Regions from separate parts of the Veillonella magna genome, predicted to be linked through region 2. Evidence: a T-box and tRNA genes for the amino acid it is inferred to sense, from the RefSeq annotation. Region 2 holds a T-box; the other holds one or more tRNA genes.
What was found. The T-box of region 2 lies ahead of Q5873_RS00470 (valine--tRNA ligase). A T-box ahead of a tRNA ligase gene usually reads a tRNA of that ligase, here a tRNA-Val.

Region 1 (7,908 bases), on a different contig from region 2:
TAAAGAAAAAGGCTTTGCCTTGGCTTTTCAGTGCTGCGAACATTTAAACAGAGCCATAGTAACAGAGCGTTCTGTGGCGGAGTGCAATGATTTATATATTTGTAATGCTGTACCGCAGCTACATGCAGGCGGTGCTATGGCAACGACGGCTTTCGGTCGAATGACAGATCCGGTGGTTGTGGAATATATCAAGGCCGATGCAGGTCTTGATATTGGTGACACGTTTATCGGTATGCATTTAAAACATGTAGCCGTGCCGGTGCGGTTAGCAGTGAAGGCAATCGGTGAAGCTCATTTGACGGCGGCTCGGGTGCGCCCGAAATATATCGGTGGACCGAGGGCTGTGTATGATGAAGCATTGATGTAATTTGATGACGTGCGGATTCAATTATGTTGTGAAGAAGGAGTTGAGATGTATGAAAAATTTTATTACACCAAAGGAGTTACATACATTACAAGCACAGGGGAACCTTGTGATTATTGACGTACGCGGTAAGGGGCCTTACGAGGCCGGTCACATCGAAGGAGCCTTAGCTCTCGACGTAGAACGGGATTTGACAAAACCTGTGGAAGCGCACGGTGGCCGTCATCCGTTACCGACGAAGGATAATTTTGCAGAAACGCTGCGGCGATTGGGACTTACGATTACATCCACAGTAGTTATTTATGATGATTGGATGACCGGTGTGGGCCGACTGTGGTGGATGTTACGCTATGCCGGGATTGAAAATGTAAAAGTACTGGCCGGTGGCATTGGCCGTTGGCAACGGGAAGGGTATCCGTTGACACAGGCAGTGACACCTAATCCAGCTCCGTCGTCTTTTGTGCCGCAGTGGCGTGAGAATTGGCTTGTTAGTCATGATGAAGTGGTGGCTCTTACCGCATCGCAGGAAAAGATTCTTGTAGATGTGCGTGCACCCGAACGCTATCGCGGTGAAGTGGAACCGCTAGATCCTGTAGCCGGCCATATACCGACAGCGATTAATATTTATTATGAATTACCTTATACAGCGGATGGCTTAAAGCCGGAGGCGGAGTTGAGGGAAATATTCAAGCCGCTTCTTAACTCAACCAAGAAAACCGTGTTGTATTGTGGCTCCGGTATTACGGCACCCATCGAAATGCTAGCCGTGGATGAATTAAATATTCCCGTAGCATTGTACCTTGGTAGCTTTAGTGACTGGACTAGCTATGAGAATGCGGTGATTGCTACGGGCACGGAAACGATGGATGATTAAAACTAATGTATAGGAGGGTTTCGTTTGCAAACCTTATATAAATTATTGTATGTTATTGTGTTTGCGTATATTCTGTATCATATGTATAGCTTTGGTTTTACGGTGGTGAATGTGGCGGCATTGATTCTTTTAGCGGCCAGTTTATATCTTGACGCGCACCGCCGTAGGCGCCGGGCCGAAGAGGCGCGGAAACGGCGTGATACAAAATGATGGTACGTATTGTGTGAGGAGGAATGTATGAAACTTATTTCTTGGAATGTAAACGGCCTGCGGGCAGCAGTGACGAAAGGCTTCATGGATAGCTTTAACGAACTTGATGCGGATGTATTTTGTTTGCAGGAAACCAAACTACAGCCCCACCAGATTGAATTGGAATTGCCTGGTTATCACCAGTATTGGAACAGTGCGGTGAAGAAGGGGTACAGCGGTACGGCACTTTTTACTAAAACGGAGCCAATCAGTGTTACCTATGGTATCGGCATTGAAGAACACGACCAGGAAGGACGCGTTATTACGGCGGAGTATGAGCATTGCTATGTGGTGACCTGCTACACGCCGAACAGTCAGCGAGGATTGGCACGACTTGCGTATCGAATGACATGGGAAGATGCATTCCGTAATTATTTGCTGGAGCTGGATGCGAAAAAGCCGGTGATTCTTTGCGGTGACCTCAATGTAGCACATGAAGAAATCGATTTGAAAAATCCGAAGACCAATCACAAAAATGCAGGCTTTACCGATGAAGAGCGATCTAAAATGACAGAACTATTGGCAGCAGGTTTTACGGATACCTTCCGTCATTTATATCCGGATGTAACCGATGCGTATAGTTGGTGGTCCTATATGGGAAAAGCGCGCGATAGAAATGTAGGGTGGAGAATTGATTACTTTATTACTTCCAAACGTTTGGATAATAGTATTACAGAAGCAAAGATTCATCCGCAAATTTTTGGTAGCGATCATTGCCCGGTAGAGCTCGATATTGCCATTGATTAAAAATAGTTTATTTTTATGGGGCATAAGGAGTCCCAATAGATGATTAATTAATATATAGTCTATAGAAGTGTATAAAACCAAATGATTTGCCTATATTGATTTCTCATGGTATAGTTTGAAATCTAACGACCGGGTCTATGACAGCCCCGGTCGTTTTAGTTATTATCTAATTGTTTAGATATAACTTTTAATCATTGTATTATGCGTAAATAGAAAATTGAGATATATTTTTAATTATCCCTGTGGTATAGTGAAGATGAGCAAGACGGTTGGTTTTGCAAACCTGTTATTCTATATGAGGTGATACGACTATGGCAAAGTACAATCCTTATGAAAATATGTTGAATACACTTGACGAAGCAGCTCAGAAATTGGGCTTAACGCGTAATGATTATGAAGTGATTCGCCATCCGGAACGTGAACTGAGCGTATCGATTCCGGTACAAATGGATGACGGCCACATTGAAGTATTCAATGGTTATCGTACACAACACAGTACAATTATGGGGGCAGCTAAAGGGGGTATTCGTTTCCATCCCGATGCGGATGAAAACGAAGTACGTGCATTGGCTGCTTGGATGACAATAAAGAATTCCATCGCTCACTTACCGTACGGCGGAGGTAAGGGCGGTATCAAAGTAGATCCGAAAAAATTAAGTAAACGTGAACTGGAACGGTTGACGCGCGGTTTTGTACGTAAGATAGCTCCGATTATTGGCGTAGATACGGATGTACCGGCACCGGATGTGAATACCAATCCTCAAATTATGGCGTGGATTGTAGATGAATTCAGTACTCTGAAAGGTGTTTGGTCACCCGGTGTTGTAACCGGTAAACCACTGGAAGTAGGCGGTTCTTTGGGACGTAACGAAGCTACTGGTCGTGGTTGTATGTTTACATTGAAAAGCTATTTGGAAAAGAAGGGCAAAAAGATGTCTGATGTGACGATTGCCGTTCAGGGCTTTGGTAACGTAGGCAGTGTAGGTGCACTTCTCATGCATCGCGAAGGTTGCAAGATTGTAGCTATCGGTGATGTTCACGGATCCATCTACAATGCAAACGGCATCGATGTAGAAAAAGCGTATGAATATGCTAACACGCACGGTCGATCTTTGGAAGGCTATGAAGAACCGGGCATGACGGTTATCGACAATAAAGAACTGCTTTTATTGGATGTTGATGTATTATACTTAGCTGCCTTGGAAAATCAGATTAACGGCGATAACATGAAAGATGTTAAAGCAAAACTTCTTTTGGAAGGGGCTAACGGACCTACGACGAATGAAGCAGATTTGTATTTCTATGATAAAGGCGTAGACATCTTGCCGGATGTATTGACTAATGGTGGTGGCGTTGTTACTTCTTATTACGAATGGGTACAAAATAAAGAAGGCTTGTATTGGACGGAAGAAGAAGTTAATGATCGTTTGGAAAAAAATATGAAGCGTAGCTTTGAAGAAGTATGGGCTATGCAACAGGAGTACAAGGTATATCCGCGCTTAGCTGCGTATATGGTAGCGTTAAAACGTTTGGTAGCAGCTAGTAAGTTACGTGGCTTTAACGGTTGATGTTTGATAAGTGCGTGAATCGTGCATATATAATTTGATTTGTATATGTAGTTAGCACTGCACCATAGCGGAGTAGAATAGCATATAGCGATAACGGGCTGGCTAGGGCTGTGGGGCTGCTATAGTCTGATAAAGGAGCGACAGGTATCGTCGACAAAAACGTGTAGATTGCGTAACAACGACGATAGAATGTGGCTCCTTTATTTTTGGCATGGATGCTAATGATATACAGAAGAATTACCATTGATAGATGATTTAAAACAGTAAATGCGGTGGAAGCGATCGTGGCTGAGAGAGTCTATGATTGTGAGCGCCTTTATGTGGCGCAAAGAACCGTTTATGGTGGCATCTTTTTATATGGGCTTGTTGGTGCCTTTGTTGGGAACGCATTTCTCAAGAATTGGAACACAATAATGATTGCGGAGCGTTACTCTTTTTGGATCTGGATAATTTTAAACAGGTTAACGATATCTTCGGTCATCAAGCCGGTGACGAAGCATTGCGCCGAGCGGTAGGTATCATGCGTCACGAACTGGATGGAGAAATTTATTACATCGGCCGCATCGGCGTTGCCATTGCACCGCATGACGGTCGTACGTACGGGACGCTGCTTCGCATAGCCGATGAACGAGCATACCATGCTAAAAATTCCGGTAAGAATCGGTATGCCAGTCGGTAAGCTTGCCATTGATATAGGATACATATAGGTGCTCAATAAGGATACCGCGCATACGACCGTAAGTCCGGAACAATTAAACCGAGCGTCGTATGCGCCGCTAAAAGCGGGCCGAGAAGCATTTTGTTAGAAGAAGTAAAAAAATATAAAGTAATTTATAAAAAAGGGCTTGCATTTATCAGCGCAGTATCATATAATAATTGACGTACCATTCCTCGATAGCTCAGTCGGTAGAGCAATCGGCTGTTAACCGATCGGTCGTAGGTTCGAGTCCTACTCGGGGAGCCATTGTGGCCCGTTGGTCAAGCGGTTAAGACACCGCCCTTTCACGGCGGTATCGGGGGTTCGATTCCCCCACGGGTCACCAGCATGGACGATTAGCTCAGCTGGGAGAGCGCCTGCCTTACAAGCAGGATGTCGGCAGTTCGATCCTGTCATCGTCCACCAAACCAAGCGAGCCATTTTCTTCGGAAGATGGCTCGTTTTTTTTATACCTTCTCACAGAAACATCGCATGGCATGGATAGGTAACCGTTGGTAGCCCTACAGCGAGTCATGCTTAGATTGATAGGAGAGTATACTATGACAGATGTATTCTGTGAGATTTTTGTTGAATACGCTAACTCCCCATTGGCGATATGGGGTATATGTGCTAACATAGCAGGTAGAATATAACGCTTTCATCATAGATTGAGAATCAGGTAGGAGGGTTACTTCATGACTGCCTATATACCATATTTAGTAGTATTGGCTGTAGTGATTGTTTTTTTCTTTGTATGTTACTTAGTATTCCGTGATAAGGATGAGCCGACAGCAAAACGGCCTGCTGCTCGCGAGACGGTGGCGAATGCGGATTATTACGAACGAAAACGAGCGGAGCACGGCGGTACACAATATCGTACGCGCAATGTAACTGTAGAGGATACGGCGACTCGTCGTAACGGCGAAGCAGCGAAAACCAACGCCGAGGCACCGACGCAGGAAGCTATGGAAGCCACGCAGATTATGCCGGCATCGCACCGAGATACGCATGCACGTCATCACAGTGAACAGGCGGCTGCCAAGGTAGAAGAACGGGAATGGCGCCGCAAGCATAGTAAGGCAAAGCGCGATGAAGCAGACGCACAGGCTCGCCGTCATACGGTGAAGGGTCATAGGGCCGCAGAACAGACAGTGCCGAATTCCTCCGTAAATACGGATGCTACTGTAGTTATCGGTTCGCGGGAAGAATTGGCACGTCACCTGGCAGACACAGACGGTGCGACACATACACAAAAGCCGACAGCTCCGGCCGATACGGATATGACGCGACCTATTGCGCCGATTAATGTGCGGACCATGGAAGCTTCGGAAGTGGCTGACGATGCGACGCGTATCTTGCCGGTAGTTACGGCAGAAACGACTCCGGCAGCAAAACGAACTGCCTCTCATGGCGATGTACCGGCTGCCGGTGATGCGGTGGACTGGGCGGTGCATCACTTTATGCAATCCTTCGGGATGCTTGGTGACTCTGCTAAAGAAGGTGTTCGCGCCATTACCGCCGATGCCTTGCAGCGCTTGGGAATTACCGGTGAAGCAGAAGTAAAGGCTCTTCTGGAAAATATTGTCGTACAGGAAGCGTTGATGTGTATGCAAAAAGCCTATGTGGCAACGCCTACACCGTGGATGTACGAAACAGCCATCGAAGCCTTCGGCGATGTAGTGCAGCAACCGAAATCAAGCACGCTTTACTTGTTGGCCTTTGATGCGCTTCGCATTTTACCGCATCTTCACTTAGGTCATTTCCAGGTTATGGCCTTGGCACTTTTATTACAGTACTCCCGTAACTCCAATAACTATAGCATGGATAACCTGCGCCACTATGTGGAAAAATATATCGAGCCCTTTGTGTCGGATGTACCGCGGGACGAATCCATGCATCGTCAGCTGGAATACTTGCACTGTAGCGCACAGGCTACCGATCGGGTTAGCCTCGCAGCTATCTTCAGTAATTCGTATCCGCTGATTTTTAAATACCGCGGCTTTACTCGGGATGAGCTGAGCATGGCATTGGACGGTGAACGCTTGGACGAACGCTTTATTGCGCGCAGCATTAATTCTTCTATGTACAAACTCACCTTAGTAGATGAAGGTTTGGCACAGCGCTTCTTCCGCTTGGCACATATCAGTGACGGTGACATTCAGCAGCGTCTGTTGGCATTGGCCAAGAGCAAGCCGACAGCTTTTACGGGACGGGAAAGTTTGGAAATTATGGAACGCATTTCGCCGGTATTGGTAAACCTTGCCGAAGTATACGACACCACGCCGATTTCCAAAATGACATTGACCCTCTTGGGCTTGTACTTGGGACGAGCTCATGTGAAAGTAACTATCGGCGAAGAATTCGATTTGTCGCCATGGTTGTAATCATGCTGTGATTGTGATAGATGCTGTGGAGGTAATACATGTTGCGGCTATACTAATAAAATACTCCCTCCGGTTTACGATGAACGCTTACATCAGTTTGCGCTCCTTCGTAACTGGAGGGAGTTTTTTTATGTCTTATTTTGAGGGAGTTTTTTTGTTTTATTTTATGTTGCATGGTCCGGTGTGGTATAGGGGGGTTACTTTATGATTGTTCCTCGTCGGCTCTTTGTTTAAATGCGTTAAGCTGGCAAATGAAATTATTGCGCAGCATGGTTGTATACGTATCGCGGCTCATAGAGATGGGAGCATGGGCCAATAGCGGTGAATGTTGCATGATGGCAGTCAGCGCAAACGGCGACAGCAAGCTGATATAACAGCCGTACAATCGCGGATCCGCCATATCATAGCCCAGGTAATCGCTGAGTAAGCTGCCGATGAGAGAAAACTTTGGCAGCGCCGACGAAGTGATGACGCGATGCATCATCGGTGACGGCGACAAGACTTCGCGAATCCAAAGCTTGATGTGCCAGTCGCTGTCGCTGAGCGCTTGCGCGAGAAAAAAATCTACAATGGATAACAGACGTTTATCCGGCGGAGCGTCACTATCCGCAATATCTCGAAGGATAGCCAAATCCATCAAATAATGCTGCACCTCACCGAGGACGGCTTCGTATAATGCTTCGCGACTGCCAAAATGGTAATTAACGGCAGCACTGTTAACCTGAGCAGCCGTGCAGATTTCCTTGCTGGTCGTTTTATCGTAGCCTTGTATAGCGAAGAGACGACCGGCGTGATCGATGATGCGTGCTTTGGTAGCTTGTCCGTCTTCACGACCGTTGACCGCTGGCGTCTTTGGCATTCGCGCTTGTCCGTTGGAGGCGCGTTTTTTTTGTACCGATGCATTGTCGGCTTCCGGAGGGATACTTGTTTGTAATTGTGTTTCGTTTATATTCATGGACACCTCAATACAGTTTTACGATAATTTTTTACGGAACAGCGTAGCCGCCAAGGGCAAGGTAATAGAT
Region 2 (7,908 bases):
CGGCTAATGTAGCCGGAAATATACCGGGACCGCTTTTGGATCGCATGGAAATTATTGAGCTTTCCAGTTATATGGAAGAAGAAAAACTAGAAATTGCTAAACGGTATTTAGTACCTAAGCAAATCAAGCGCAATGGTTTGGATGGTCAAAATGTGAAGCTGTCCGATGCGGTACTGCGTAAGGTGATTAGCGAATACACCAGAGAAGCCGGTGTCCGTACTTTGGAAAAAACGATTGCTAAAGTGTTGCGCAAAGTTGCTTATGAAGTCGTAGAAGGCGATGGCAAGGCACCTCGCGTGACAGTAAAAAATGTACCGCATTATTTGGGTGCGCCTATTTTTACGGAGCAGGAGCGAGAAAAAGAGCCGCAAGTTGGTTTGGTCTGCGGATTGGCATGGACTTCGGTAGGTGGCGTGGTTTTACCTTGCGAAGCTACCACGATGGAAGGAACCGGTAAGCTTAGCCTAACAGGCAGTTTAGGGAAGGTAATGCAGGAATCCGGTCAGGCAGCTATGGCTTATATTCGTCATAATGCAGAACATTTGGCATTGCCAAAGGAATTCTATAAGAATACGGATATTCACGTGCATTTACCGGAAGGGGCTACACCGAAGGATGGACCGTCTGCAGGTATTACCATGACGTTAGCGGTTGTGTCGGCTTTGACAGATAAAAAGGTGCGGTCCGATTTGGCTATGACCGGAGAAATTACGATTCGTGGCCGTGTGTTGCCTATCGGCGGTTTGAAAGAAAAGATGTTGGCTGCGTTGCGCCACGGAATTAAAGAAGTTTTGATTCCTTATGGCAATCAAAAGGACGTGGCCAAGTTACCGGAGTCGGTAAAAAAAGGCTTAAAAATTACTACTGTTAAAACTATGGATGATGTGTTAGCAAAGGCGTTTGCAAAATGAAACAGCGAAAGAAACAGGTAAAGCGAGGTCCGGCACCGCAGTATACTCGAAAAGAGCCGAAGGGGCCGCGTATTATAGCTTCTGCTTATACGGCTTCGGCCGTACGGGCAGATCAATACCCGGAAGGTGATACCGTAGAAATTGCTTTTTTAGGGCGCTCTAATGTAGGAAAATCATCATTGATAAATTCCTTGTGTAATCACCGAGGGCTTGCTTTGGTTAGTGGGCAACCGGGGAAGACGAGAACAATTAATTTCTTTTCCATTACATCGAAGGAAGATATTAGCAATACGGAAGAATTGAGGTATCATTGGTTTCTGGTGGATTTACCTGGATATGGTTTCGCTAAAACGGATAAGGGGAATCGTGATATTTGGTCATCGTTTATCGCAGACTATATATTACACTCCGATAGGCTTATGCTACTTTGTTTATTAATTGATGGTCGCCATCCGGAGCTCCCCATTGACCAAGAGGCTTTTAAATGGCTTATGGAGTCCGGGGTTCCATTGCAAATTGTAGTGACCAAGGTAGATAAGTTAAAGAGCAGCGAGCGACAGCGGAATATGCAGCGTATTAAAGAGCTATTTCCGACAAAAACGGCACCCATTGCGTATAGCTCTTTGAATCATACAGGTCGGGAATTATTGTTACAGCGTATTAATACAGTTATTGTGGGGGAAGAGGAATGAACGAATCGGTAAATGACAACCTAAAACGAATAATAGCCGGCGAAATGCAGTTAGTTGAGGCATATTTGGCCGATGCGTTACATACCGGTTCTGAGGATTTTAATAGCCTAATAAGGCCTTTGGCTTTGTCGAGGGGAAAACGATTACGGGCACAGCTGTGTTTGCTTATAGCATTGGCAGGGCATTCTAATCAAGACCAACGAGTAGCTGTGGCAGCAGCAGTGGAGATGTTACATCTGGCTACGTTAATCCATGATGATGTATTAGATCAAGCGGCTATGCGTCGCGGTCACGAAGCCATTCATTGCAGTAAAGGGAACAAGGTAGCTATTTTAAGCGGTGACTATCTATTCGCAAAAGCTTTTGACGTTGTGGCTCAGATTGGTTCTGTTGAATGCTTGAAGATTTTTTCCTTTGTCATTTCGGCGCTGGTAGAAGGCGAATTTTTGCAGATGGAAGATGTATTCCGCGTTGATCAAGGCGTAGAACGTTATTTAATCAAGACGCAGAAAAAGACAGCTGATTTCATTGAAGCGTGCTTGGAACTGGGCGGCATATTGGGACATTGGAATTCGGAAGATATTGTACTACTTAAACGATTTGGCCATGCGCTAGGCATGTCCTTTCAGATTACTGATGATATCTTAGATTATCAGGCCACAGAAGCAACAGCCGGTAAACCGGTGGGAAAAGATTTACGGGAAGGCATACTCACATATCCCTTATTAGCTATAGTGCGCGAGGATAACAAGGCGTATATTGAGAGTGAACTGCGACGCATAGAAACCGGTGGCGATGTAATGGAATTTATGTCTTATATCGCTAAAGAAGGCGGTGTAACAGAGGCGGAAAAACTCAATGCGACATATGTTAAAGAGGCACAGGATGCATTGACGGCATTACCGGCTTTTGCAGGCAAGGAGATATTGCTGGGCGTATTGATGTCGTTAGCACACAGAAAGGTATAGCTATGGAAGCATTTCGGGTACGAGATTTTAACGATCCGAAGCGAAAACCGTCGTTGAATAGTGTGATTGAACAACGGAATCGTCAGGCTGCCTTAAAAAACGGTATGGCTGACGAAGAGAATAAAGAGGTATATACGGAGTCGGAAGCAAAGATGATGGCAGAAGCAGGGGCTATGTCATTAGTCGGTCATTTATCTGAGCTACGTCGGCGAATTATTATCTCTGTAGTTTGCATCGCAATAGCTTTTGGGATTGCATACTATTACGTGGATGATTTGCTGCAGCTATTGATTGCACCGGCGGGTAAACTTTACTATATGCGACCGACGGAAGCGTTTTTTACGTATATGAAGGTGGCCTTGGTTGGCGGACTTATAGGGGCTTCCCCTATTTGGCTGTACCAAGTATGGGCATTTGTAAAACCTGCTCTCCGTACAAAAGAACGTCGTTTGACCAATTGGTTTTTGCCTTTTGCTATTATTCTGTTTTTGATAGGCATCGTTTTTTCGTATTTTCTTGTATTGCCCGCAGCAGTGGCCTTTTTTATCGGCTTTTCTACTGATGAATTGCAACCGATGTTTTCTATAGGGCAGTACGTAGATTTTGTTATTGCGTTCATTTTACCCTTCGGTATTATTTTTGAGTTGCCTATTATCATGATTATTTTGGCAAAGATGAATATGGTCACATCGGCAATGCTGAAGAAAAAGCGAAAGATTTTTATTTTCTTATCTTTTGTTATCGGTGCGGCTATTTCGCCGACGCCTGATATGTTTTCACAAACGATGATTGCCTTACCTATGATACTTTTATATGAGGTTAGCTTGTGGATTGTATCTCGGGTTATGAAGAAATAAAATAAACATCACTATTAACTATTATCTGTATGTAGCGTCATAGTTACGGAAAACGGTAGTGTCTGAAATTGACAGAGCTACCGTTTTTTTGCTATGATTTAGCATAGAAATATGGAACAGGCGATGAAGAGGAAAAATTTTTGCACTACGCTGCAGAGAGCGTCGGTAGGTGAGAGCGACGTGCGAACGGCAAGAAGGGTAGCCTCGAAGCTGAAATAGGGAAGCTGCGTTTAGCGGTGTGTAGTTATTTCCGGAAAGCCCCGTTACGGCGAATGAGTGATTGTCCTTATTTGGGCAATAAGTTAGGTGGTACCGCGGAAGTCAAGCCCTTTCGTCCTAGTAGGACGAAGGGCTTTTTTTATATACTGGAGGACAGGTATGAGTGAGTACAAGAATTTAGAAGCATATAATCCTGCCGAGATTGAACAATCTTGGTATTCGTTTTGGGAAAAGAAAAATTATTTCCATGAAGAGGTAGATCCGGCTAAGAAACCGTTTAGCATTGTATTGCCTCCGCCGAATGTAACGGGTCAATTACATATGGGGCATGCGCTGGATAATACGTTACAGGATATTTTGATCCGATTTAAGCGTATGCAAGGATACAATGTGCTCTGGATGCCCGGAACGGACCATGCCGGTATTGCAACACAGGTAAAGGTAGAAAAAAACGTATTGGAAAAAGAAGGAAAAAGCCGTTATGATTTGGGACGCGATGAGTTTATAAAGCGCGTTTGGGAGTGGAAGCACGAATACGGTAATACCATTGTTAAACAGATCCGTAGCTTAGGGGCGTCCTGTGATTGGTCGCGTGAACGATTTACCCTTGATGATGGTTATTATAAAGCGGTACGGGAAGTATTCGTTCGTCTCTATGAAAAAGGATTAATTTATCGCGGTGAACGTATTACCAATTGGTGCCCAAGTTGCCATACGGCTCTTAGCGATATTGAAGTAGAACATGCTGATGAAAAGGGTCATTTGTGGTTTATTAATTATCCGGTAAAAGGCGAAGACGGTGTCTTCGTGACAGTAGCCACGACACGACCGGAAACAATGTTCGGTGACGTAGCGGTAGCTGTTAATCCGGAGGATGAACGATATAATGCATTGATTGGTAAGACATTGGTATTGCCATTTGTAGAACGAGAAATACCGGTTATTGCCGATAGTTATGTAGATCCGGCTTTTGGTACGGGGTGTGTTAAAATCACACCTGCTCATGACCCGAATGACTTTGAAATGGGACAGCGCCACAATTTGGAATCCATTGTGGTTATGAATTTGGATGGCACTATGAATGATGGTGCCGGTAAATTCAGTGGGTTGACTCGTGAAGAAGCACGCAAGCAAGTAGTGAATGAATTGCAGGATATGGGGTTACTGGTAAAAATAGAAGAACATGATCATAGTGTAGGTCATTGTTCGCGTTGCGATACTATTGTGGAACCGCTAGTATCCAAGCAATGGTTTGTAAAAATGGAACCATTGGCTAAGCCAGCCCTTAAAACAGTACAAGATGGTAATATTGAATTTGTGCCGGAACGCTTTACCAAAACATATACAAATTGGTTGGAAAATATTCGAGATTGGTGTATTTCTCGTCAACTATGGTGGGGACACCGTATCCCGGCTTGGTATTGTGATGAGTGCGGTGAAGTGACGGTTTCTCGTGAAGACATTACGGTTTGTCCACATTGCGGCGGTCATGTAACGCAAGATCCGGACGTGCTGGATACCTGGTTTAGCTCGGGCTTATGGCCTTTTGCGACAATGGGATGGCCGGAATCGACGGCTGAATTGAAGCATTGGTATCCTACAAGTGTGTTGGTAACGGGGTATGATATCATCTTTTTCTGGGTGGCCCGTATGATTTTCTCTGCCTTGGAATTCATGGATGAAATTCCGTTCAAGCATGTGTTTATTCACGGCTTGGTACGTGATAGCCAAGGTCGTAAAATGAGTAAGTCCTTGGGCAACGGTATTAATCCGTTGGATGTTATTTCCGAATACGGTGCCGATGCGTTGCGTTTTACGTTGGTAACCGGGAATACGCCGGGGAACGATATGCGTTTCTACATGGAACGGGTAGAAGCAAATCGCAACTTTGCCAATAAGATTTGGAATGCAGCTAAGTTTGTTATAATGAACCTAGATGGTTATGACGAATCCTTTGTGCCGAGTGAAGATGATTTGACGTTGGCAGACCGTTGGATTATTGAATCGTACAACAACGCGGTAGAACGTATTACAGCTAATCTTGATAAGTTTGAACTTGGCGAAGCGGCTGCGGCAGTATATGACTTTATCTGGAATAGCTACTGTGATTGGTACATTGAGCTGGCAAAACCGCGCTTGTACAATAAAGAGGGCGGACGTGATCGCCAAACAGCGCAGTATGTATTGGTAACTATTTTACGTCATATGTTGGAATTATTACATCCGTTTATGCCGTTTGTGACAGAACATATCTGGCAACATTTGCCTCATGAAGGGGAAAGTATCGTAGTGGCACCGTGGCCGACAGCGTTGCCGTTTGCCGGCTATGCACAGGCAGCTGCCCACATGGAAGTTATGATGGATGCCATCAAAGGCATTCGTAACATGCGTGCAGAAATGAATGTGCCGATGGGTAAGCGAAGTGAAGTTATTTTGTCTATTACCGATGATAGTTTGACGGATGTAATCAAATCACATAGTGACTATTTTGAAACTCTTGGATGGGCCGATAAGGTAACACTTTTATCTTCCACAGATGAAAAACCGCAAAATGCAACGGTAACGGTTGTCAATGGGTTAGAAGTATACTTACTTTTGAAGGATCTTATTGATGCGGATAAGGAACGTGTGCGTCTGGCGAAGGAACAAGCAACGGTACAAAAGGAAATTGCACGTTTAGAAGGTAAATTATCAAATCAAGGTTTCTTAGCTAAGGCACCGGCCGAAGTAGTTGCTAAGGAACAGGCCAAATTGGCTGAATATAAACAAAAGCAACAGGCTCTAAAGGAACGAGAAGAATTCCTGAAGACGTTATAGGAGGTAGTCATGACCTACGAAGAGGCATTGACGTATTTGGAGGGGTGTTCTTCTTTCGGTATTAAACCGGGATTAGAACGCATAGAAGCACTTTTGGATGTATTAGGTCATCCGGAAAAAGCATATAAGACGATTCACATAACAGGAACGAATGGTAAAGGTTCGGTGACATCCTTTGTTGATACGGTTCTTGTTACCAGTGGTATACGGACGGGGCGATATACATCGCCTCATCTGGTGAGCTATACAGAGCGGTTTTGTGTCAACAATCGTCATATCACGGAAGATGCTTTTGGTGCTGTTATCGGTAAAGTAGCACAAGCTGTGGAAACAGTGCTGGCACAAGGCGTGGAAAGCCCTACACAATTTGAAATTTTAACAGCTGCCGCCTTCCTTTTCTTCAAGGAACAGGAAGTAGAATATGCGGTGATTGAGGTAGGCTTGGGCGGGCTTTTGGACTCAACGAATGTTATCGTACCGGAAGTAGCGGTCATTACGAATGTAACCGTGGATCATCAACAATATTGTGGTACCACTGTAGAAGAAATTGCTACACATAAAGCTGGTATCATAAAGAAAGGCGTGCCTACAGTAACCGCTGCTCAAGGTGGTGCTTTGGATGTTATAGAAGCAAAAGCAAAGGAAATGAAATCACCACTATATGTGTTCAATCGGGATTTTACCATTGAAAGCCGCAGTGCAAGCAGGCAAGGGCAAATGGTCACTTGGCAGGATAAAAAAGGAGAAAAATCTTTATTGTTCACTGGATTAGCCGGTATACACCAGTCTGTTAATTTAGCCTGTGCGACGATGGTGATTCGCATTCTAATGAAGACGGAGAAACGTATCAGTGACGAGACGATGCGTGAAGGGTTAGCGCGAACTAAGTGGCCCGGACGTTTTGAAATTAGCTCTGTTGAGGGACGAACGATTATATTTGATGGCGCGCATAATGCAAACGGTGCTGAGGCTTTTTCTATGACTTATCGAGAGCTTTTTAAGGAAACGCCAAAACGTATTGTAATGGCTATTCTGGCGGATAAAGATATAGGTGCGATTGTAGGTGGCCTTGTAGGTCCACATGATGAAGTATATACAGTACCAGCACCTACGCCGCGAAGCTCGGATCCGGAAGAGTTAGCGCGAAAGATGCCATGTCATGCACGAGCATTTACATCGGTATCTGCAGGCCTGGAGGCTGCTATGGAGCAGAGCCATGAAGGTGATATTATTGTAGTTGCCGGATCGCTGTATATACTGGGGGAAGCCTCAGAATGGCTGGCACATCGGCAGAAGCACTAATTGGGTACGCTCTGATAATGCAACGTAAGGTTGATAGGAAGGTCACTTATGAACGAATTCTTGTCAGGTACGTGGGAAGAACGCTTACCAAAACTAATTAGGTATCTTTTATATGGGGTCGTTTTTTGTATGCCCTTACAGC

Region 1: it has a tRNA-Val gene. The T-box ahead of Q5873_RS00470 (valine--tRNA ligase) is inferred to sense a tRNA for this amino acid. The anticodon was not compared.

What each region holds. Positions count from the first base shown of each region.
Region 1 covers NZ_CAUGKU010000005.1:33,904-41,811, reverse strand. Annotated here, with positions in the region: gene Q5873_RS04060 (TIGR01440 family protein) at 1-367, shown strand, start outside; gene Q5873_RS04055 (sulfurtransferase) at 417-1,238, shown strand; gene Q5873_RS04050 (hypothetical protein) at 1,263-1,448, shown strand; gene Q5873_RS04045 (exodeoxyribonuclease III) at 1,476-2,234, shown strand; gene Q5873_RS04040 (Glu/Leu/Phe/Val family dehydrogenase) at 2,546-3,802, shown strand; gene Q5873_RS04035 (GGDEF domain-containing protein) at 4,203-4,481, shown strand; tRNA gene Q5873_RS04030 (tRNA-Asn) at 4,691-4,766, shown strand; tRNA gene Q5873_RS04025 (tRNA-Glu) at 4,771-4,845, shown strand; tRNA gene Q5873_RS04020 (tRNA-Val) at 4,850-4,925, shown strand; gene Q5873_RS04015 (LPO_1073/Vpar_1526 family protein) at 5,195-6,883, shown strand; gene Q5873_RS04010 (TetR/AcrR family transcriptional regulator) at 7,086-7,838, opposite strand; gene Q5873_RS04005 (ABC transporter permease) at 7,857-7,908, opposite strand, start outside.
Region 2 covers NZ_CAUGKU010000001.1:97,874-105,781, reverse strand. Annotated here, with positions in the region: gene lon (endopeptidase La) at 1-911, shown strand, start outside; gene yihA (ribosome biogenesis GTP-binding protein YihA/YsxC) at 908-1,603, shown strand; gene Q5873_RS00480 (polyprenyl synthetase family protein) at 1,600-2,571, shown strand; gene tatC (twin-arginine translocase subunit TatC) at 2,574-3,428, shown strand; T-box leader at 3,543-3,770, shown strand; gene Q5873_RS00470 (valine--tRNA ligase) at 3,807-6,464, shown strand; gene Q5873_RS00465 (bifunctional folylpolyglutamate synthase/dihydrofolate synthase) at 6,474-7,766, shown strand; gene Q5873_RS00460 (O-antigen ligase family protein) at 7,815-7,908, shown strand, end outside.